2 regions of the Arthrobacter sp. CC3 genome follow, and region 2 is predicted to be linked to the other one. Evidence: predicted binding sites of a transcription regulator. Region 2 holds the regulator's gene; the other holds the start of a gene.
What was found. The regulator Rex, encoded in region 2, represses fermentation and respiration genes when NADH is low (regulators of the CRP and FNR family bind a similar motif). The targets are predictions, from matches to a motif close to CTTGTGAANNNNTTCACAAG.

Region 1 (7,730 bases), on a different contig from region 2:
GGTAGACGGCGTCAAGGCACCAGAAGCAGCCTCCGCCAAGCACAAAAGTTTTCATGTCCTCTTCAATGGTTGAAGCGCGCCGATGATTCCCCAACCACCTTACGAGACTGCTGCGCGTGCGGGCGAAGACGGCGGATAGGGTAAAAATGAGGGTATGGAACCTGTGAACACCGACGTTGCAGAAGACGCCCGTACCGCTGCTGATCCGGCCGGTGCTGAGTCTGACGCTGCCGAACCCTCGGATGCCCCGGCACTGGGCGAGATCCTGCTGGCCGTCGAAGAACTCTGGCCCGAATCACTCGCCGAGGAGTGGGACGAGGTGGGTCTTGTCGCAGGCCATCCCTCAGCAGTCGTCAGCAGGATCATGTTCGCGGTCGATCCCACCCTTGACGTCATCGAAGAAGCCATCGAATGGGGTGCTGACCTGCTGATCACGCACCACCCCCTTCTGCTCAAGGGCGTTACCTCCGTTGCGGCCACGACTGCCAAAGGCAAAGCCGTCCACCGCCTGATCGAATCCGGAACCGCGCTCCTGACCGTCCATACCAACGGTGACTCCGCGGTCGGGGGCGTCTCCGATGTCCTTGCGGACGCCCTTGGCCTCCATGATGTTGTGCCGCTGACTCCCGCCACGAACGGCCTGCCGGAGGAAGGCATCGGCCGCGTCGGGGACCTTGACGACGTCATGACGCTCGGGGACTTCGCAGCTCGCGTCTACGGCATCCTGCCCTCGGTCGCCGGCGGTGTCAGGGTCTCCGGGGACAAGGACGGCCTGGTGCGGCGCGTCGCCGTGTGCGGCGGCGCGGGGGACTCCCTGTTCAATGAGGTCCGGGCGAGCAACGCCGACCTCTTCGTGACCGCGGACCTCCGCCACCACCCGGCGTCAGAGGCGCGTGAGAATGCCGTAAATGACAGGCCGTACCTCATCGACGTTTCCCACTTCGCCAGCGAGTGGCTGTGGCTGCCGGCCGCGGCTGAGGCACTCGGAAACGTCCTCAGCGACCAGGGCCACGACGTCGACATCCGGGTCAGCACCACCAACAGTGATCCGTGGGACTTCATTCTGACTCCGGGCTAAGCCTCGCGTGCGGGGCCCCGGCCGGGTTTAGCGAGGCAGGGGAGCACGCTAGGCGCTAGAGTCTAAACTGCGCCGGTCCGGTGCCCGGCCATGGCCGGTAGGAACAAGCGGAGGTAATAGTGGCCAAGGCAGCACCGGCAGAACAGTTGAAATTGCTCGAACTGCAGGGACTCGACGCCAGGCTCAAATCGCTGTCCAACCGCCGCCGGACCCTCGAAAACGATCCCCGGATCAGCGACCTGCAGGCTGCGCTGTCCGTGGCCAACGGCGAACTCGGTGCCGCAAAAATGGCGGTCCACGACGCTGAAACCGAGCTCAAGCGCTCGGAAGCCGATGTGGAGCAGGTGGCGTCCAGGATCGAACGCGATGAAGCGCGACTGAACAGCGGCACCGGCCTGTCCAAGGACCTGGTTGCCCTGCAAAGCGACATTGCCTCGCTCAACAAGCGGCGCTCGGCCCTTGAAGACGTGGAGCTCGAGGTCATGGAACGGCTGGAGGGACTCCGTGAACGCCAGGCGGCCCAGCAGAAGATCGTGGATGACGTCCAGGGATCCTTCGGCGGGATCCGGGCTGAGCTGGACGCCGCCCTGGCGGAGATTGCCGCCGAGGCCGCCGAAGTGGGCGCCGCTCGTGCGGAGTTCGCCGCCGGCCTTGATGCCGGATTGCTGGCAATTTACGACAAGACGCTCGCCAAGCGCGGAGTCGGGGCGGCTCGGTTGTTCCACGGGAAATCCGAAGGTTCGGGGATGCAGCTGAGCCCAGGCGACCTTGCCGAGATCAAGGCAGCGGCCGAGGACGACATCGTGTTTTGCCCGGACTCCGGCTGCATCCTGGTCCGCTCCGCCGAATGGGCCTAGGCAGCGAGAATGATGTTGAGGGCGTGCGCTTTGCGTGAAGTGCCCTCGACCAGCTCGGCTTCCCACTTTTCGCGGGCCGCCTTGAGCAGCTGAGCAGGGGTCCGGGGGGCGGCACCCCGGCGTCTCAGCAGGTGGCGGGCCAGCTCGCCGCGCGTGTGCTTGGCGAAGTGGCTGACCACCTTGCGCACGCCGTTCACCTCCGTAAACACGTTGACGGCAACGGTCTGCGCCGGCGGGGGAGCCCAAGCCGCGGAATAAGTGCTGGAGCGGCAGTCCACCAGAAGCTCCCCTTCGCTTGCGGCTGCCAGGGCCGCCGAAATCTGCGGCTTCCAGAATGACGCCAGGCGGCCGACGTCGGGCAGTGACGTACCCATGGACAGCCGGTAGGCGGGCACCCGGTCAGCAAAGCGGATGGCGCCCCAGAGGGCGGAGATGACCAGCACCGATTCATCCGCCTTCCGGCGCTGCGCCGGCGTCAGCGACTGGTAGCCAAGTGCGTCGTACAGGACACCGGAATAGACCTGGTGCGCGGGCGCCGCCGGTTCCGTGTGCAGCCGGGTGTTGCGTTCGACGTCGGCACTGAGCGAAGCTCCGACGCCCAGCAGCGCGAGGGCGTCCCGGTGGGCGCTGACGTCCCCCAGTGCTTCGAGCACCTTTGCCCGGTAAGTGTTCAACACGGGAAAGCTCAGGGCGGTCCAGTCGACGGCTTCACCATGGACAGCGGGGGTCTTGCCTTCAGACGGGGGCAGCAGAATCAGCACCGTACGATCTTACCAGCGCGGGGTGGGCGGAGCGCTGTGCCGGTGGTCAGGCCAGGTTCCGCCCCAGGAACGAGATGACATCCGGCAGGATGGAGCGCCAGTAGCCGCTGTCGTGGCCGCCGTCCTGGAACCCGCCTTCATGCTCCCCGGGCAGGCCGCTGACATAGTCCTTCACGCTGTAGAGCAGGTTGTCCGCGGTGCCGCAGTCGATCCTCTTGGGCAACATTTCCAGTTCCGGCCTGAGCGCGAAGATGTCGTTGGCCTCGAAGTCTGCGGCGCCGTCAAAGTTGTCCGCCCGCCCGGCGTCGTGCATGCTCCACACTGCCGGGCTCATCGCCGCGACGGCACGGAGGCCGGGCAGCCGGTGCTGGGAGGCGAGGAGCAGGGCGCCGAAGCCGCCCATCGACAGGCCGAACACGGCGGTCCTGCCGGTGTCCAGCCCCTGGCTTTCCAGCAAAGGGAGGAATTCCTCCACCACCATGGACTGCGTGTCCGTTCCTGTTGCGCGCCGGTGCCACCAGCTTTCGCCGCCATCCACAGCCGCGATCGCAAAAGGCTGCCCGCCGCGGGCCACGTGCTGTGCCAGGACCCGGTCAGCCTGCAGGTCGTCGAAAACCATCCGGTGGTCCGCGCCCGTACCGTGCAGGAAGAGTGCCACGGGCAGGGGCTGCTGGTCGCTGCCGGCGCTGCCGCCCGGAATCGCCACGGACCAGTTCGTCCCCGTATCCGGGCGGAACCTCGACGTGAAGGAACCACTGCGCACTACCGCCCTCGAGGCCGTCAGGCCGTCACTGACCGGCGCACACCCCGCCAGCACAGCGGCGGTCAGACCGCCGGCTCCGAGCTCCAGCAGCCGCCGGCGTCTGAGCGTCGGGAATTCCATAAGCCGATCATAGGCGTGAAGGCCCCCCATACCGGCCCGCGGCTCAGGCCGCCTTGATCGGCGGTTTGGCGGCGGCCGTCGCCGCCTGGTTTTCCCGGGCAAGGAACGCGGACAGTTCGCCGATGGTACTCATCAGCGGCGCCGGGAAGACAACCGTCGAGTTCTTGTCCACCGCGATTTCGACCAGCGATTGCAGGTTCCGCAGCTGCAGGGCCAGCGGATGCGCCATCATGGTGTCCGACGCGTCGCCGAGCGCCGCTGCCGCGATGGCCTCGCCTTCCGCGGCGATGATCTTTGCCCTCTTCTCCCGCTCGGCCTCGGCCTGGCGGGCCATTGCGCGCTTCATGCTCTCGGGCAGTTGGATGTCTTTCAGTTCAACCAGGGTCACCTCGACACCCCAGGCCAGCGTCAGGGCATCGAGGATTTCCCGGATATCGCTGTTGATGCGCTCGGTCTCTGACAGCGTCTGGTCCAGGCTGTGCCTGCCGACCACCTTCCGCAACGTGGTTTGCGCGATCTGGTCGATTGCGGCCGCGACGTTCTCGATGGCCACAACGGATTTCACGGCGTCGACCACGCGGTAGTAGGCAACGGCGGAAATGTCGACGCTCACGTTGTCCTGGGTGATGATGCCCTGCGACTGGATCGGCATGGTCACGATCCGCAGGCTGACCAACGGAAGGCGGTCGACAACCGGGATGATGAACCGCAGGCCCGGGAGCCGAATGCCAATGACCCTGCCAAGCCGGAAGAGCACCCCCTGCTCATACTGCCGCACGATCCGGATGGACATCTTCAGGAAGATGAGCAGCAGCACTGCGACGGCAATGGCGATGTACGTACTGGTGGGGTCCATCAGGATCCCCTCTTTTCTTGCATGAGTTGACTTGGTCCAATTGTCCCACCTGGCGACGAAACGTCCCTCCGGGGCGGTCCGCAGGATGTAGGGCACGGCGGGCGCCGGTGCAGCACGTAGAATGAAATGCGGATGGGTTGACCAGGCGGCCGCGCGTCACGCAAGTGGCTCGAGGAACGTCCGGGCTCCGCAGAGCAGGGTGGTGGGTAACGCCCACTCGGGGCAACCCGCAGGCCAGTGCCACAGAGAATAGACCGCCTGCGTCGCGCCGGTTTGAAAGCGGCATGAAGCAGGTAAGGGTGAAACGGTGGTGTAAGAGACCACCAGCTTCCCGGGTGACCGGGAAGGCTAGGTAAACCCCACCCGGAGCAAGGCCAGACAGGGCACGTTCGAGGGCTGCTCGCCCGAGTGTCCGGGTAGGCCGCTGGAGGGCGTCGGCAACGGCGTTCGTAGATGGATGGCCGCTACTCCCGCACCGGCAACGGCGCGGGAACACAGAACCCGGCGTATCGGTCAACCCATCCATCACCGCTTTGGCGGCACATCTGCCGTCACCGGCATGTGAGTGACTTCACGCTTTCCGGGGCAGTACTGGCGGCGTCGCCGCCCTAGAATGGATAGCGAACGTAGAAGTTCTGCCGCCGGGTCTGCGTTCGCAGCCGGCGGTTTTTCTTTGCGATTCTCCAAGGTGTCCGGGGTGGACCGAATCCCCGCCGATGCCTGTGCCCCGGAATACCTCCGGTGGCCGACATCCGCATACGAGGACGTATGTGGTTGACCCAAGGAAGGTAGTTCTGTGAGCCAGACGTCAGATTCTTGTCTTGATACGTGGATGGGCCGTGAGGCACTTGCCGAGGCCATGATCCCGGTGATCGGCCGGCTGTACCGCGAGAACAACGTGGTGACTTCCATCCACGGCCGCAGCCTGATCAACAAGTCCACCATGAACATCCTGAAGGCGCACCGTTTCGCGCGCCGGATGAGCAAGGACGAGCTGCTCCTGGAAGAGACGGCCCCGTTGCTGGATGCCCTCGCCGGGCTGGATCTGGGTGCTGCTGCCATCGACATCGCCCGCCTGAACCAGAAGTTCAAGGCCGAGGCCAACGGTGCGAGCCTGGAGGAGTTCCTGCGCGCTGAACTCGCGGACGTCGTGGGCAAGCGTGGCGGCGACGACCGCACCAGCACCGACGTCGTGCTCTACGGCTTTGGCCGCATCGGCCGCCTGCTGGCGCGCCTCCTCATCGAAAAGGCCGGTGGCGGTCACGGACTCCGTCTCCGCGCGATCGTGGTCCGCCGCGGCTCGGACAACGACCTCGCCAAGCGCGCCAGCCTGCTGCGCCGCGACTCCGTTCACGGATCGTTCGAGGGCACCATCAAGGTGGATACCGAGAACAACACCATCACGGCCAACGGTGTCCAGGTCCAGGTCATCTACTCGGACAACCCCTCCACCGTGGATTACACGGCCTACGGCATCAAGGACGCCCTCGTGGTGGACAACACCGGACGCTGGCGCGACGCCGAAGGCCTGTCCCAGCACCTCCTGAGCAAGGGCGTCTCCCGCGTCCTGCTCACGGCACCCGGCAAGGGCGAGCTGAAGAACATCGTCCACGGCATCAACCACGGCACCATCCTGGACTCGGACAAGATCGTCACCGCGGCGTCCTGCACCACCAACGCCATCACCCCGGTCCTGAAGGCCATCAACGACAGGTTCGGCGTGGTCCACGGCCACGTCGAGACGGTCCACTCGTTCACCAACGACCAGAACCTGATCGACAACTTCCACAAGGGCGACCGCCGCGGCCGCTCCGCCGCGCTGAACATGGTGATCACCGAAACCGGTGCCGCCAAGGCCGTGGCCAAGGCGCTCCCCGAACTCCTTGGCAAGCTCACGGGCAGCTCCATCCGCGTCCCGACCCCGGACGTTTCCCTGGCCATTCTGAACCTGAGCCTGGAGAACGGCACCACCAAGGACGAGGTCAACGACTTCCTGCGGCAGATGTCCCTGCACTCCGAGCTGCGCAAGCAGATCGACTACATCGATTCCCCCGAGGTCGTCTCCACGGACTTCGTCGGTTCGCGGCGTGCCGGCATTGTTGACGGCCTGGCCACGATCTCCAACGACAAGAACCTGGTTCTCTACGTCTGGTACGACAACGAGTTCGGCTACAGCTGCCAGGTGGTCCGCGTGATGGAGGAAATGGCCGGTGTCAACCCGCCGTCGTTCCCCGTCAAGGAACCCGCTGCGGCGCTGGCAGCAATCGCGGTCTAGCGGTCCGTGCGGGATCCGGGTCTGAGGTTTCCCGGCCGGTGCTCTGGCATCGGCCGGGAAACGGACCCAAAATGGTGTCATGGAACACGAATCGACTCTCGAACATGAAACCACCCTCGAACACGCCCTCGACGTAGCGCGGCAGAACCACAAGGAAGCTACCCGCCTCCTCGAACAGGCGCGAGTGGCGCATGCTGCGGGAGAGATTCCCGATAGCAGGATCAAACAGCTTGAGGAGCTGCTGGACCTCGCCACCGTGGACCTGAAACGTGTGATGAAAGAGCAGTAACTTCCCCTCCACACTGTGGATATCGGCCGTATTGTCAGTGGCCGCACCTAAGCTCGTCCGGTGCGTAGGAATCAACATCGGGCTCTGCAACCATGACCATCAGCTGGGCGGCTTACCGGCGTGCACGGCGCCGCTCCCGCCAGGCCTGGGCTGTCCTGATAGTGCTGGCCGCCGGCCTGGTTTCAGCCGTGTGCTGGTTCTTTACGGCAGGCCAGTTTGCTGTGGCGGAGCCCTCCGTCATGGGCCCCAGCACCGCTCCTGTGCTTGATCCGGCGTGGATGAAAGCTGTTCCGCCTGTCCGGCCTGTACCGGAAGGCCGTGCGGCCGATGCGCTGGAATCGCTCGAGGTGAAAGGGCGGGCGGCCAACGACAACTACGAACGCACCGCATTCGGCCAGGCCTGGCTGGATGTGGACCGCAACGGCTGCGACACCCGCAATGACATCCTCCGGCGGGACCTCGGCGGGGCACAGTTCACCGAGGGTTCCCGGTGTCGTGTGGCACGCGGGGAATTCCAGGAGCCGTACACCGGAGCGGTGGTGACCTTCACCAGGGGAGCGGAGAGCAGCAAAGCCGTCCAGATTGACCACGTCGTGGCCCTGGGCGACGCGTGGCAGAAGGGCGCCCAGCAATTGACGCCGCTACAGCGTCAAAACCTCGCCAACGATCCCCTGAACCTCGTGGCCGCAGACGGTCCCGCCAACCAGGAAAAGAGCGCCTCGGACGCAGCC
Region 2 (7,730 bases):
AAGTGGCCGAGCTCATGCGCGTTTCCAAAATGACCGTGTACCGCCTTGTTCATTCCGGAGAGATGCCGGCCGTCCGGTTCGGCCGCTCCTTCCGGGTGCCCGAGACCGCCGTCGAACAGTACGTCAAAGGTGCTGTCGTGGAAGGCCAAACGGACACCGCCTAACCTCCGCAGCGGCCGCAACCAAGGGGTGCGGTCTGGCGGGCGGTCAGTGGGAGCGCCGGATAAGCGGTACCCTGTTAGGGAACGTTTTTCGTTATTGTAAGAATCTGTTTGTTGTTTAGTCTGTTGCCTAGTCCACGGACCTCTTCCATCAGACAGGTACTCCATCTAGTTTGTAAGGAACTTTCGTGGGTTCAGTTATTAAGAAGCGTCGCAAGCGTATGGCCAAGAAGAAGCACCGCAAGTTGCTTCGTAAGACCCGCCACCAGCGCCGTAACAAGAAGTAGAGATACTTCCTACAGCGTGAGATGCCCGTTGCCTTTGGCAGCGGGCATTTTTCTTTGCTTGGTTCCCCGGCAACAGCGCTTCGCCGTCGCTTAGACACGCCCGAAAGGCGCTCCGACGGTCGCTGGGCGACCTGTGTCGCGCGTTCGGTCGCGATGCGCTCCTACGCGAAGCACTGTGGCCGATTGAGGCTCCGGAAGCTCAGCGGGCACGCCACTCGTGTGGTGAGGGTTAGACCGTGGGTCCGCGGAAGCGGGTGAAACCCCGCCAGAGGCCGTAGGCGGCGCCGCCGACAGTCGCGGCTTTCAGCCCGAGCGTTGCGGCGCGGCGCCCGGATCGGAAGTCGTACACCGGCCAGTTGTTGTCCCGGGCGTGGCGGCGGAGCCGGGCGTCGGGATTGATGGCCACGGGATGGCCCACCATGCTCAGCAGCGGAATGTCATTGTGTGAGTCGCTGTAGGCCCAGCAGCGCTTGAGGTCCAGGTCCTCGGCGTCCGCGATGCCCTGGACAGCCACGGCCTTGGCCTGGCCGTGCAGGATGTCACCCACCAGCCGGCCGGTGTACGCCCCGTCCATGACTTCACCGACGGTTCCCAGGGCACCGGTCAGGCCCAGCCGGGTGGAAATCACGGTGGCCACCTCGATGGGGGTCGCCGTCACCAGCCACACCATGCGCCCCACCCGGAGGTGCTGCTGGGCCAGGGCTTTGGTGCCGGGCCAGATCCTGGACTCAATCATTTCGTCGAAGACTTCTTCGCCGAGGGCTTTGATGTCCTCCACGGTGATGCCGGCTGCAAGGGTCAGGGCCGAGTCCCGGACCGCGTGGACGTCATCCATGTTCTCGCCGCGGAGAATGAACTTGAACTGCTTCCACGCCATGCCTGCTGCCTGCGGCAGGGTGAAGGCGCCGCGCTGGTGCATTTTTCGGGCCACATGGAAGAGGCTGGCGCCCTTCATGAGCGTGTTGTCGACGTCGAAGAAGGCGGCCTCGCCGTGCTGCAGCGCACCGGCCGGCTGCCGGACTACGGCGACGTACTTCTCCTCGGGCATGACTTGAGTCTAGTCAATGGTCGAGTCCGCGCTGTCGCGGCCTCGCAGACGAGTCCATGCTGATGGGTGCACACAGATGTGCGCCCCCGTCGCAGCGGGGCGGCAGCCCGGGCTACGGTTAAGGCATGGCAAAACCCGACGTCGTCCTGATCACCAAAGCTGACTGCCACCTCTGCGAGGCGGCGCGCGACGCCGTCGGACGGGTCACAGCGGCACTGGGACTTGAGTGGACGGAACAACTGGTGGACAACCAGCCGGAGCTGCGCGAGCGTTACGCCGAAGAGATCCCCGTTGTCCTGGTGGACGGTATCCAGCGGGACTTCTGGAAGATCGACGAAACCCGCCTCGAGCGGATACTACGCCAGGCTGTGGCGAAATAGGCGCGACGACTTCTGCTTTGTTGGCAGCGCAGAGGGGGCTCTAGAGTGGACTCACAACGCGACGCAATGGAGCAGATAGTGACTTCGCTGGATTCATCCCCCGAGGCTGTCCACGGGGATAGCGGAACTGCGGCCAAGCAGATTCCGCCCGCGGCCGTGGCCCGGCTGACCATCTATTTGCGCGCCCTCACCACCATGCTGGCCGAAGGGATCGAACGCGTCTCGTCCGAGTCCCTGGCCGAAGCCTCCGGCGTCAGCTCGTCCACCCTCCGCAAGGACCTCTCGCACGTCGGGTCCTACGGCACCCGCGGCGTCGGCTACGAAGTGCAGTACCTCAGCCGCAACATCTCGGCCGCACTCGGGCTCACCCGGGACTGGAAAGTGGCAATCGTGGGCGCCGGCAACCTCGGCAAGGCCCTGGCGCGGTACGGCGGCTTCGAATCTCGGGGCTTCGACGTCGTGGCCATTTTTGACGCCGACCAGATGGTGGTGGGCAACGAGGTGGGCTGGCTGCGCGTCAGCGACGTCGCGGACCTGGAGCCTGTCCTCCAGCGGACCGGCGCCAACATGGTGGTGCTCGCCCTGCCGGCCGCCGTGGCCCAGGGTGTGTGCGACCGCGTCATCGCCGCCGGCGTGCGAAGCATCCTCAGTTTTGCGCCCGTGATGCTCCAGGTGCCGCCGGGCGTGAACCTGCGCAAGGTGGACATGGCCACCGAGCTGCAGATCCTGGCCTACCACGCCCAGCGGATCCAGAACCCCGACGACGGCGAGTAATCCCGCCGTCGAGAAGTGCCGCCGCTAGCGCCCGAAGGGGTAGCCCGGCTGCCCGTACGGGCCGGCGTACGGCTGGTACTTCCGGAAGTACGGCGCCGACCCGGGCAGGTACAGGAGCACGATCGCCGCGGCCCCGGCCAGGATGGACGGCGTCCCGAGTCCCATCTGCAGAACGCCCAGCAGGGAGAAGGCCGCGAAAATGGTACCCAGGACACGGGCCCAGTTGCGGCCCTTCCGGACGTTGAACGCCACAAGCGCGTACAACAGCACTCCGACGGCGGCGATCAGCACCACCATTCCCACAATGACGCCCTTCACGGCTTCAAAATCCACGTCCGCTCCGCTGGTTGCCAGCCTGGCATTGAACTGGCTGCGCGTGGCGGGGTCGTCGATGGAACCTATCGACAGGAACACGGAGCCCACCCAGAGCGCGCACGCGACGATCAACAGCCAGAACGAGAGGTTGACCAGCGGGGGAGCAGCGGTGCCCGAGTTTCCCTGCTGCGGCAGTTCCGAGGGGTAGGCGTAGTACTGCGGCTTCCCGGACTGCTGCGGCTGCGCATATTGCGCCTGCCCGAACTGTTGCGGGGGCTGGCCGTATTGGGGCGCCTGGCCGGATTGCGGGGCCTGCGCATACTGCGGTGGATGCGCAAAGGCGGACGGATCCTGCCCGTACTGCGGTGCCTGCTGGCCGTAGGAACCGCCGCTGGGATCGCTGGGATACGACGGCGGGACGGGCGGAGTGCTCATTAGTGATCCTTTGTGAGTCGGTTACTCAGTAATAGACACCGGGATCAGCCACCTCACCTGCCCCCAGCGTGATTTTGGTAACACCGTACCGTGCGGAAGGGCATTCTGGGCATAGTTTGCGCCGCAATTTCCGCTCAAGAGAAACAGCGGGCAAACACAGAGGGCGCGGACTCCGGAGGCTCGCGACTGAATTCGCGGGTGCCGTCCAAAGTCCACGCCCTTCGGCTGTGGAACTGTGGTGCTGCTGTGCTGTGCTGTGCTGTGGTGCTTCGGTGCGGGCTAGCGGCCGTAGGGGTTGCCCGGCTGGGCGTAGGGTCCGCCGAACGGCTGCTGCTTCTGGAAGTACGGCGCTGATGCCGGGAGGTAGAGCATCACAATGGCCGCGATGCCGAGCAGTACGGCGATGGTGCCGATGCTGAGCGGAAGCAGGCTGAAGATCGAGAGGGCGGCAAAAACCGTGCCCAGGATGCGCGCCCAGTTCTTTCCCTTGCGAACGTTGAAGGCAACCAGGGCGTACAGCCCGGCACCGATCAGGCCCATCACAACCATGGTTCCGATGACAACGCCCTTGATCGATTCAAAATCGATGTCTGCGCCGCCTGCCCGCATCTGCTCCTCGAACGTGCTCCGCATGGCGGGATCATCCAGCGCGGGAATGGCCACCAGGAGGGAGATGAGCCACAGGGCGCCGGCAGCAATGATCATCCAGAACGCATTGTTGACCATCTTCGGAACCCCGGCGGCTCCGGGACCCTGTGGCTGTTCGGACGGGTACTGGGCGTAGGGGGACTGGCCGTACTGCTGCGGTGTCTGGCCGTAGGGCTGCTGTCCGTACTGGGGAGCGGCAGGAGGCTGCTGCCCGTACTGGGGCTGGCCATACTGGGGAGCAGCCGGCGGCTGCTGCCCGTACTGGGGTGCGTTCTGCCCGTACTGGGGAGCGCCCGGCGCCGTGTTTTGGCCATACTGCGGCGCGGCCGGGGGCTGCTGCCCGTACTGGGGTGCGGCAGGTGACTCCGGTGCGTTCTGCCCGTACTGGGGAGCGTCGGGGCCAGGCTTGCCGTTCTCGGGTTCGTTCGGGGTGGCTGGAGGCGTGCTCATAGTTGGTCCTTCGCGGGTCGACTACTGACAAAACGGGTACCGGGATCAGTGACGGTTCCCCTGCCCCCAGCATGGTTTGGTTCCACCGTACCCCGCTCCGGCGGCCCGATGGATCATTCCGCAGAGGTATTCTGGCCGGCCGGGTTTAGCGGCCGGATTAAGCACAGCACCCCGCTCCGTCGCGGTGACGGAGCGGGATGCTGTGGGGTGAAGAACTACATAAGCGAAGAACTAGGCTGCGGGAGCGATGAACGCGAGCTCGAGGTTGATGGCAACCTTGTCGCTGACCAGCACGCCGCCGGCTTCGAGGACGGCGTTCCAGGTCAGGCCGAAGTCCTTGCGGCTGATGGTGGTTTCGGCGGTGAGGCCGGCGCGGGTGTTGCCGAACGGATCCACAGCCACACCGTGGAGCTCGGTCTCGAGCGCCACCGGGCGGGTGACGCCCTTGATGGTCAGATCGCCCTGGAGCTCGTAGGCGTCGCCCTTGGGAACGATCGCGTTGGAGACGAAGGAGATTTCCGGGAACTTCTCGACGTCGAAGAAATCTTCGCCGCGGACGTGGCCGTCGCGGTTGACGTCGCCCGAGTCAAAGCTGGCGGTCTGGATGGTGGCGTTGACCTTGGAGTCGGCAACGTCCTGGGCGAGGTCCAGCGTGGCTACGGCGTCGGTGAACTGGCCGCGGACCTTGCTGATGCCTGCGTGGCGCACCGTGAAGCCGATTTCGCTGTGCGAGTTGTCGAGGGTCCAGGTGCCGGTGGTGATGTTGGCGGGCAGTGCCATGGTGTTGCTCCTTGTGATCTGTGGTGGAAGTTCTCTTGCGGAAGGACATCTGATCGCCAGCCAAAACTTCTTTGCTTGAAGTCTCAACTAACTGCTTCACCCAGTATAAACATGCATATGCATCTTTTATTCCAACTCCGGGGAACATTTCTCCAAACTTCTCAGTTCTACTTCCTGTAGAAGATTTCAGATCACCCGACATCTTTGAGAAACTGGTAAACATGCCCCAAGCCACTGTTCATCTCCTTCGCCATGGCGAGGTCCACAATCCGGACGGAATCCTCTACGGACGGCTTCCGGAATTCCACCTCTCCGAACTCGGGCAGCAGATGGCCAAGACGCTCGCCGTGCACTTCAGCGACCGCGTTGCCGGCGGGGCGAACATCGTGCATCTCGTGGCCTCGCCGCTGACCCGCGCCCAGGAAACGGCCCTCCCCATCTCCGAAGCGCTGAACCTCGAAATCCACACCGAGGCGCGCATCATCGAGGCCGGCAACCACTTCGAAGGGCTCCGGGTCAACAAAGCCGAGCTCCTCAAGCCCAGGCACTGGCCGCACCTGCGCAACCCGTTCATCCCGTCCTGGGGCGAGCCGTACAAAGCCCAGGCTGCACGCGTCATCGCCGCGGTCCAGGACGCGCGCCTCCGTGCCATTGAGCTGGGTGGCGACCATGCGGAAGCGATCCTGGTCAGCCACCAGCTCCCCATCTGGTCCACCCGCCTGAGCGCCGAGGGCAAGCCCCTCTGGCACGATCCGCGCAAGCGCGAATGCACCCTCACGTCCATCACGTCTTTGGTGTTCGACGACGACGGCACCCTCCTGCGCGTGGAATACAGCGAGCCCGCTGCCGCGCTCCTGCCCGGCGCCTCGAACACCCCGGGGGCCTGAGCGTGGCCGGATTCAAGTTCAGCAAGGTGGCCGGCGCCCGCGACGTGACCAACGCGGCCTCCCGCCGCAGTGTCCTGGCCGCCGGCGGCCTGGGGCTGGCCGCCCTCACCCTGGGGCTTTCCGCGTGCGCCCAGGAGGACGCCCTGGCCAAACAGGCCAAGGCCGGGGACAACAAGAACTACGTGGCCGGTGACGGATCCGTGACCGAGTTCGCTGCCGCCGACCGCAAATCCGCCGTCAGCATCAAGGGAACCCTCTTTGACGGCACCACTGTGGAGCCGGCGGACTTCGTCGGAAAAGTCACCGTGCTCAACTTCTGGTTCGCTGCCTGTGCGCCGTGCCGCGTCGAAGCGCCGTCGCTCGAAGCCCTCCACCAGGAGTTTAAGCCGCAGGGAGTGCAGTTCTACGGCGTCAACCTCCGCGACGAAAAGGCCGCAGCCGAGGCGTTCGACAAGACGTTCAACCTGACCTACCCCAGTTTCCACGACAAGGACGGCGGCGTGCTCCTGGCGGTGTCCGGGCTGGTTCCTCCGGGTGCAGTGCCCACCACGCTGGTGCTCGACAAGCAGGGCCGGGTGGCCTCCCGTGTCCTCGGGGAAATCCAAAAGGGCACGCTCAAGGCTCTCATCGCCGCCGCCGTGGCAGAGTAACGGCGGCGCCCCACGTGAACAGCCCCTTCGCCGAAGCCATCCTGAACGGTTCGCTGCTGCTTGCCATCCCGGTGGCACTGCTCGCGGGATTCGTGTCCTTCCTCTCCCCGTGCGTCCTGCCCCTGGTGCCGGGATACCTGGGCTACGTGACCGGACTGACCGGCGTGGACCTGGAGAAGCAGAAGCGCGGCCGCATGCTGGCCGGAATCGGCCTGTTCGTGCTCGGCTTCTCGGTGATATTCGTCCTGCTCGGTGGGGCGTTCGGCCAGCTCGGCTCGATGATCAGCGGCGGCCAGAATGCCTGGATCACCCAGGTGCTGGGTGTCCTGGTGATCATCATGGGCGTCGTATTCATGGGCGGTTTCAGCTGGCTGCAGCGGGATGCCAAAATCCACGCCAAGCCGCCGGCCGGACTGTGGGGCGCGCCGTTGCTGGGCATCACCTTCGGCCTCGGCTGGGCTCCGTGCATCGGGCCCACCTACTCCGCCGTCCAGCTGTTGAGCATGTCCGGCGGGTCCTCGGCCGCCAAGGGGGCGTTCCTGGCCTTCGTCTATAGCCTCGGGCTGGGCATCCCGTTCCTGCTGATTGCCCTGGCCGTGCGCCGGGGCGTCGGCGTGATGTCCTTCTTCCGCAAACACCGGCTCGCCATCCAGCGGATCGGCGGGGGAATCCTGGTGGTCCTCGGCCTGCTGATGGCCAGCGGGGTATGGGGAGCCTGGGTGTCCGGGCTGCAGTACTGGTTCCAAACCGATGTGAAATTGCCGATCTGATGAGCGAGCGAGTGAACGAAAAAAAGAAGCCTGCACCCGCAGACAATGCTGCAGCGAACCCCGTGGCCAAGGCCAAGGCCGAAGCTGCCATGCCGGCGCTGGGGCTCACAGGCATGCTGCGCTGGGCCTGGACCCAGCTGACCAG

Region 1: the regulator Rex is predicted to act here: its motif matches at 4,994-5,013, upstream of PV761_RS09685 (glyceraldehyde-3-phosphate dehydrogenase).

What each region holds. Positions count from the first base shown of each region.
Region 1 covers NZ_JARCCY010000012.1:111,338-119,067, reverse strand. Annotated here, with positions in the region: gene msrA (peptide-methionine (S)-S-oxide reductase MsrA) at 1-55, opposite strand, end outside; gene PV761_RS09715 (Nif3-like dinuclear metal center hexameric protein) at 155-1,078, shown strand; gene PV761_RS09710 (C4-type zinc ribbon domain-containing protein) at 1,198-1,935, shown strand; gene PV761_RS09705 (peroxide stress protein YaaA) at 1,932-2,696, opposite strand; gene PV761_RS09700 (alpha/beta hydrolase-fold protein) at 2,743-3,579, opposite strand; gene PV761_RS09695 (slipin family protein) at 3,623-4,435, opposite strand; RNA gene rnpB (RNase P RNA component class A) at 4,569-4,960, shown strand; gene PV761_RS09685 (glyceraldehyde-3-phosphate dehydrogenase) at 5,232-6,710, shown strand; gene PV761_RS09680 (hypothetical protein) at 6,790-6,999, shown strand; gene PV761_RS09675 (HNH endonuclease family protein) at 7,092-7,730, shown strand, end outside.
Region 2 covers NZ_JARCCY010000027.1:2,150-9,879, reverse strand. Annotated here, with positions in the region: gene PV761_RS15895 (helix-turn-helix domain-containing protein) at 1-164, shown strand, start outside; gene PV761_RS15890 (AURKAIP1/COX24 domain-containing protein) at 350-448, shown strand; gene PV761_RS15885 (HAD-IB family hydrolase) at 678-1,496, opposite strand; gene PV761_RS15880 (glutaredoxin family protein) at 1,622-1,876, shown strand; gene PV761_RS15875 (redox-sensing transcriptional repressor Rex) at 1,955-2,650, shown strand; gene PV761_RS15870 (hypothetical protein) at 2,675-3,400, opposite strand; gene PV761_RS15865 (hypothetical protein) at 3,680-4,498, opposite strand; gene PV761_RS15860 (YceI family protein) at 4,730-5,278, opposite strand; gene PV761_RS15855 (histidine phosphatase family protein) at 5,500-6,165, shown strand; gene PV761_RS15850 (TlpA disulfide reductase family protein) at 6,210-6,815, shown strand; gene PV761_RS15845 (cytochrome c biogenesis protein CcdA) at 6,830-7,585, shown strand; gene PV761_RS15840 (cytochrome c biogenesis protein ResB) at 7,585-7,730, shown strand, end outside.